One region of the Streptomyces incarnatus genome, then DNA from elsewhere that is predicted to be linked to it. Evidence: riboswitches for the same ligand, from Rfam matches in the RefSeq annotation. Region 1 holds a riboswitch; the other holds the start of a gene.
The links. A riboswitch is a leader RNA that binds a small molecule or an ion and turns the genes downstream of it on or off. The one in region 1 is predicted to bind glycine.

Region 1 (3,398 bases):
GTTGAGGTTGGCGCCGTCGACGTACACCTGGCCGCCGGCCTCGTGGACCTGGGCGCAGATGTCGGCGACGTGCTCCTCGAAGACGCCGTGCGTCGACGGGTAGGTGATCATCAGCACCGCCAGCTCGTCGCGGTACTGCTCGATCTTCGCCCGCAGGTCCTCGACGTCGATCTCGCCGTCCTCGGCGGTCCTGACGACGACGACCTTCATGCCGGCCATCACGGCGCTGGCCGCGTTGGTGCCGTGCGCGGAGGACGGGATCAGGCAGACGGTGCGCTGCTCGTCGCCGTTCGCACGGTGGTAGCCGCGTACGGCCAGCAGGCCGGCCAGCTCGCCCTGCGAACCGGCGTTCGGCTGCAGGGAGACCTTGTCGTAGCCGGTGACCTCGGCGAGACGTTCCTCCAGCTCACGGATGAGCGTGAGGTAGCCCTCGGCCTGCTCGGCGGGCGCGAAGGGGTGCAACTGGCCGAACTCGGGCCAGGTGACCGGCTCCATCTCGGTGGTCGCGTTGAGCTTCATGGTGCAGGAGCCCAGCGGGATCATGCCGCGGTCGAGCGCGTAGTCGCGGTCGGCCAGCCTGCGCAGGTAGCGCAGCATCGCGGTCTCGGAACGGTACTGGTGGAAGACCGGGTGGGTGAGGTACGTGTCGGTGCGCAGCAGTGCCTCGGGCAGGGTGTCCTCGGCGGTCGCGTCCAGCGCCTCGATGTCGCCCTCGATACCGAAGGCGGACCACACGGCGGCCAGCTGGGCCCGCTTGGTGGTCTCGTCGCAGGCGATCGACACGTGGTCGGCGTCGGCCAGGTGCAGGTTGACGCCGTTCTTCCGGGCCGCGGCCACCACCTCGGCGGCCCTGCCGGGCACGCGCGCGGTGAGGGTGTCGAAGAAGGCGCCGTGCACGATCTCCACGCCGCCCGCCTTCAGACCCTCGGCGAGGATGGTGGCGTACCGGTGCGTGCGCCGGGCGATGGTCCGCAGGCCCTCCGGCCCGTGGTAGACGGCGTACATGCCGGCCATCACGGCGAGCAGCACCTGGGCGGTGCAGATGTTGCTGGTCGCCTTCTCCCGGCGGATGTGCTGCTCACGGGTCTGCAGCGCGAGCCGGTAGGCCTTGTTGCCGTCGGCGTCGACGGAGACGCCCACGAGACGGCCGGGCAGGCTGCGCGCGAACTTCTCGTGCACCGCCATGTAGCCGGCGTGCGGGCCGCCGAAGCCCATCGGCACACCGAAGCGCTGGGTGGTGCCGACGGCGATGTCCGCGCCGAGCTCGCCCGGCGAGGTCAGCAGGGTCAGCGCGAGCAGGTCGGCGGCGACGGTGACGAGCGCGCCGAGCTCGTGGGCCTGGTCGATGACCGGCTTGATGTCGCGTACGGCACCGGAGGCGCCCGGGTACTGGATCAGCACGCCGTTGATCTCACGCGCGGCGATGTCGGCCGGGATGCCGTCGCTGAGGTCGGCGACGACGACCTCGACACCGGTCGGCTCGGCCCGGGTCTCGATCACGGCGATGGTCTGCGGCAGCGCGTCCGCGTCGACCAGGAACAGGCCCTTCTTGTTCCGGCCCATGCGGCGGGACAGCGCCATGGCCTCGGCGGCGGCGGTGCCCTCGTCGAGCAGGGAGGCGCCGGAGGTGGGCAGCCCGGTGAGGTCGGCGACCACCGTCTGGAAGTTCAGCAGGGCTTCGAGGCGGCCCTGGGAGATCTCCGGCTGGTACGGCGTGTACGCCGTGTACCAGGCGGGGTTCTCCATGACGTTGCGCAGGATGACGGGCGGGGTGAAGGTGCCGTAGTACCCGAGTCCGATCATGGAGTCGAGGACCTGGTTCCGGTCGGCGAGCGAGCGCAGCTCGGCGAGCACCTCGGCCTCGGTGCGGGCGCCCGGCAGGTCGAGGGCGTCGGCGTTCTTGATCACATCGGGGACCGCCGCGGCGGTCAGTTCGTCCAGCGAGCCGTAGCCGACCTGCGCGAGCATCTTGGCCCGCGCCTCCTGGTCGGGCCCGATGTGGCGCTGCTCGAACGGGATACCCGCTTCGAGCTCCGAGAGCGGAATGCGATGGGCGGTCATTGCGGAGGCCTCCTGGTCTGACACGACCTTCGAGGGCACCACGGCGCGGGTGCCCGGACGGCCTCCCCCTCTGTCATCTCAACCTGAGAGCTTCACCGGGCACGCCCCGGCTTTCACCGTCGGTGAGAGCGGAAGCCGTCGACACCCGCTCTGCTTTCCAGAGTGACCTCGTCCGTGCGGTACGTGAGCCTGAGAGATTCCGGGGAGGATTTGCTCCTTCGGCGCCTCCGAGGTGGTCGGAGGACTCTCCCGCACGGGGTCAGCAGCCGCTGTCAGCCTACCAGCGAGGTCAACGCACGGGCCCTCGAGTGGCCGCCTCCCTGAATGTGCTCTTTCGTAGTGCTTACGGATGAGTTGCGACCAAGTGGAGGGAGACGGACCGTGCAGACCGAGATCGATCCGCGCAACCTGATCGGCCGCAAGGCGTTCGACCGCAACGGCACCAAGATCGGCACCATCGACGAGGTGTACCTCGACGACGCGACCGGCGTGCCCGAGTGGGCGGCCATACGCACCGGCCTGTTCTCCCGCGACGCCTTCGTCCCCCTGGAGCCGAGCGAACTGATCGAGGGCTCCCTCCACGTCCCCTTCGACCGCGCCCTGATCAAGGACGCCCCGGACTTCGGCGTGGGCCGCCATCTCTCCCCCGAACAGGAGCTCCAGCTCTACCACCACTACGGCCTGGACGTGACCTCACCTCCTCCCGTACCGGACCACGACTTCGGCAAACTGGCGGGTTCGGAGGAGACGTGAGCCCTCTGATCCACCTCCGGACTCCGATGATCCACCTCCGGGGCCCGGCGACCCACCTCCGAGGCCCGGTGACCCATCTCCGGGGCCCGGTGATCCACCTCCGAGGCCCGGTGATCCACCTCCGGGGCCCGGTGATCCGCCTCCGAGGTCCGGTGTTCTTCCTCCGGGGTCCGGGGCGGAGCCCCGTGTCGGCCACTGCTTGACCGACCGAGACGGGCGGGCGGGTGGGCAAGCTCCAAAACCAGGGGCAACGGATCAGCGGCCTCCAGCGCAGGATCATCGACAAAAAACGTCCGCACCCGCCCCGGAGGGGACTGCGGCGTCTCGAACCGCACGGTCACCCGCCCCAGCCCACTCCCCTGCACCCACCCATGCCCGTACTCCGTATGCCGTATGTCCTGCCCTGCGCGCCACTGGCGTTCCACGGGCTCCGGCCGCTCCGCCACGGCCTCCCCCTCAGCCCTTTCCGGCTCATCCGCCGGAGGCAGTGGCATCGCCTGCGCGAACAGGTCCTCCTGGGTGTAGTCGGCGAGCCCGGAAACACCCACGCCCAGCAGCCGTACCCCACCCGTGGTGTCCACCGA
Region 2 (3,398 bases), 4.4 Mb from region 1:
TACTCGCGCAGGTCCCCGCGCCCCTCGGGTCCGCTGCCCTCCGGCCCGCTGATCAGTGACCGTACTGATAGAACGGCCGCACGTTCGTCCTCAGCCATGCGGCCACCGGGTCGTCCGTCACGTCCAGGAGGACCAGGTTGACCGGCCACTTGACCGGGACTTTGCCGAGGGCCCGGCCGAGGGCCTGCAGGGGGAGGGTGCGCAGGTCGCCCTCCCACTGGGAGAGTTCGACGCCGACGAACATGACCGGGTCGTCCGTCTCTATGGCGGCCAGGCAGCGGCGGGCGGTGCGGACCACGCCGGTCTCGGCGAACTCGGCGGAGGCGGCGGAGAGGAAGTCGATCGGGTCCTCCTGCCAGTCGGGCTCGAAGAGGCGGACCCGGGCGCCGGTGTTCGGGCCGTCCAGCGGGGTACGGCCGGCCCGGCACAGCTCGGCCACCGCCGCGGGCGGGAGCGGGATGCCGACCAGGGCGTCGGGGTTCACCGCGATGCCGACCTGCGGGGGCAGGCCGCGGGCGAACTCCACGGCGGGGGCGATGGTGTACCCCATGTGGGAGCCGGCCGCCTGGCGCAGCTGCTCCTCGGAGCTGAAGACCGGGACGTACACCTGGCCCTCGATGTCCAGGGTGGGCAGGTCGAGCGGGCCGCTGTCCGGGCCGCCGCCGTTCGGCAGCGGGATCCAGAGCAGGCTGCGGCCCAGCACCTCGATGATCCGGCCGGCCGCCGCGGGTATGCCGAGGGAGGCCGAGAGCACCTCCTCCAGCTCGTTGCCGGGCCAGCCGCCGTGCGGCTGGGGGTGCGCCTGTGCCGGGAAGTCCGCGGGAATGTCCGCCGGGAAGTCCATCTGCCTACCGCCTGCTGGGAACCACTGCTGTGACCATGAAGGCTATCGGGTGGTTGTGACAGTGCCCTCCCCCGTGAACTCGATCCGGTGCAGGGCGTCCGCCGCCGGGCGGTCCAGCAGGATCGCCGAGCCGCAGCCGGCGGGCAGCTCGCCCCGTTCGGCCACGGCGAGCAGCCGGGCGGTCGTACGGCGGTGGCGGCGGAAGGCGTAGCAGGAGACGGCCCGGCCGCGCTCGCGCTGGCCCTCGCGGGCGGCCTCGGGGGTGACATCGAGAAGGAGCAGATGGAGGGTGCCGCCGCGGCGCCGTGCCTCGCGGGCGAGCCAGGCGCGCACCCAGGGCTGGGTGCCGCAGTCGTGCACCACGACGCCCTCCCCGGTGCGCAGCGCGCGGCGCAGACCGGCGTAGTGGGCCAGGCGGACCAGAGGCCGGTAGCAGGCATAGGGCAGGAAGCGGGGAGCGCGGGTGTCCCAGCGGTCCCGGGTGTCCTGGGAGTCGACACGGCCGCCCGGGACCGCGCGCCGCATCAGGGTGGACTTGCCGCTGCCGGGCAGGCCGGTGATCACGACCAGGTCGCGGGGGCCGAAGACCAGGGCGCGCGGGCCGCGGCCGGCGCGCTCGCGCAGGTCGCGGACGACCGGCAGCGGGGCGGGACGCTGCCTCGGCACCGCGATGCCGGTCGTGGCGGTGGCGTACACCGGGGTCCTGTTCACCGTGATCGTCCTCCCCTGCCTGCTCGGTAATCTTCATTCCCGTGATGCGTAAAGAGAAGGTAATGGGCGATGTCGGTGGCGGGGTCCGCGTCCTGCCACAGGTCGGTTACAAAAGCCCGCTCGCCGTGCAATGATGTGGCCGCCAACTGCATACCGGCCGCTTGAATCCGCGCGGGAGAGTTCCCAGCAGCCTTCGCTGGGACGCCGAAGGAGCAAGTCCCTCCCTTGAATCTCTCAGGCCCCGTTACCGCGCGGGCGAGGCACATCTGAAAAGCGGGCCGCTGCGACAGTGGCTCCACCCAAGGTGCAAGCCGTGATCGCCCCCGTGGCGGTCCTGGCGAACCTCTCAGGTTCCGATGACAGATGGGGAGGAACGTTGTTCCTCGCCTGTCATTCCCTGGGAGACGACCGACCGATGAGCAGTACCGAACCCACTGAGCTGCGCCACACCGCGCTGGATGCCCTGCATCGCTCGCTCGGTGCGACGATGACCGACTTCGCCGGCTGGGACATGCCGCTGCGCTACGGCTCCGAGCGCGACGAGCACATCGCCGTGCGCACGAAGGCGGGTCTCTTCGACCTCTCCCACATGGGCGAGATCACCGTGACCGGCGACGGGGCGGCCGCGCTCCTGAACTACGCCCTGGTCGGCAACATCGCCTCCGTCGGCGTGGGCCGCGCCCGCTACACCATGATCTGCCAGGCCGACGGCGGCATCCTGGACGACCTGATCGTCTACCGGCTCGCCGAGACCGAGTACCTGGTCGTCGCCAACGCCTCCAACGCCCAGGTGGTGCTGGACGCCCTCGTCGAGCGTTCCGCCGGTTTCGACGCCGAGGTGCGCGACGACCGGGACGCGTACGCGCTGATCGCCGTCCAGGGGCCGGAGTCCCCCGGCATCCTGAAGTCCCTCACCGACGCCGACCTCGACGGCCTGAAGTACTACGCCGGGCTGCCCGGCACGGTCGCCGGCGTCCCGGCCCTGATCGCCCGCACCGGATACACCGGCGAGGACGGCTTCGAGCTGTTCGTGAAGCCCGGGCACGCGGTCGAGCTGTGGCAGGCGCTGACCAAGGCCGGCGAGGGCGTCGGCCTGGTCCCGTGCGGCCTGTCCTGCCGGGACACCCTGCGCCTGGAGGCGGGCATGCCGCTGCACGGGCACGAGCTGACCACCGCGCTCACCCCCTTCGACGCCGGGCTCGGCCGGGTGGTGAAGTTCGAGAAGGAGGGCGACTTCGTGGGGCGCGAGGCGCTCCAGGAGGCCGCCGCCAAGGCCCAGGAGAACCCGCCGCGGGTGCTCGTCGGGCTGGTCGCCGAGGGCCGCCGGGTGCCGCGCGCCGGGTACGCCGTCGTCGCCGGCGGCGCGGTGATCGGCGAGGTCACCTCCGGCGCCCCCTCCCCCACCCTGGGCAAGCCGATCGCCATGGCCTACGTCGACGCGGCGCACGCCGCGCCGGGCACCGAGGGCGTCGGCGTGGACATCCGGGGCAGCCACGAGCCGTACGAGGTCGTGGCTCTGCCGTTCTACAAGCGCCAGAAGTAGACACTGGGCGAGGTCACCGTGTGACCCCGCCCACGTTTCCGCTGGTCGGCAGCGGCTTCAGCAGTCCCCCCGTCATCAGTACTCCCGCGCGTACAGGAGAATTCAGGCCATGAGCAACCCCCAGCAGCTGCGCTACAGCAAGGAGCACGAGTGGCTGTCGCCCGCCGAGGATGGCGTGTCGACGGTCGGCATCACGGAGTTCGCGGCCAACGCGCTCGGCGATGTCGTCTACGCCCAGCTCCCCGAGGTCGGCTCCACGGTGTCCGCGGGCGAGACCTGCGGCGAGCTGGAGTCGACCAA

Region 2: another riboswitch for glycine. It lies ahead of gcvT (glycine cleavage system aminomethyltransferase GcvT); the one in region 1 lies ahead of gcvP (aminomethyl-transferring glycine dehydrogenase).

The regions. Positions count from the first base shown of each region.
Region 1 covers NZ_CP011497.1:7,153,660-7,157,057, reverse strand. Annotated here, with positions in the region: gene gcvP (aminomethyl-transferring glycine dehydrogenase) at 1-2,061, opposite strand, end outside; glycine riboswitch at 2,229-2,323, opposite strand; gene ABB07_RS32415 (PRC-barrel domain-containing protein) at 2,443-2,814, shown strand; gene ABB07_RS32410 (DNA polymerase IV) at 2,736-3,398, opposite strand, start outside.
Region 2 covers NZ_CP011497.1:2,717,794-2,721,191, forward strand. Annotated here, with positions in the region: gene ABB07_RS11920 (enhanced serine sensitivity protein SseB) at 53-844, opposite strand; gene ABB07_RS11925 (AAA family ATPase) at 887-1,561, opposite strand; glycine riboswitch at 1,718-1,815, shown strand; glycine riboswitch at 1,816-1,928, shown strand; gene gcvT (glycine cleavage system aminomethyltransferase GcvT) at 1,971-3,098, shown strand; gene gcvH (glycine cleavage system protein GcvH) at 3,208-3,398, shown strand, end outside.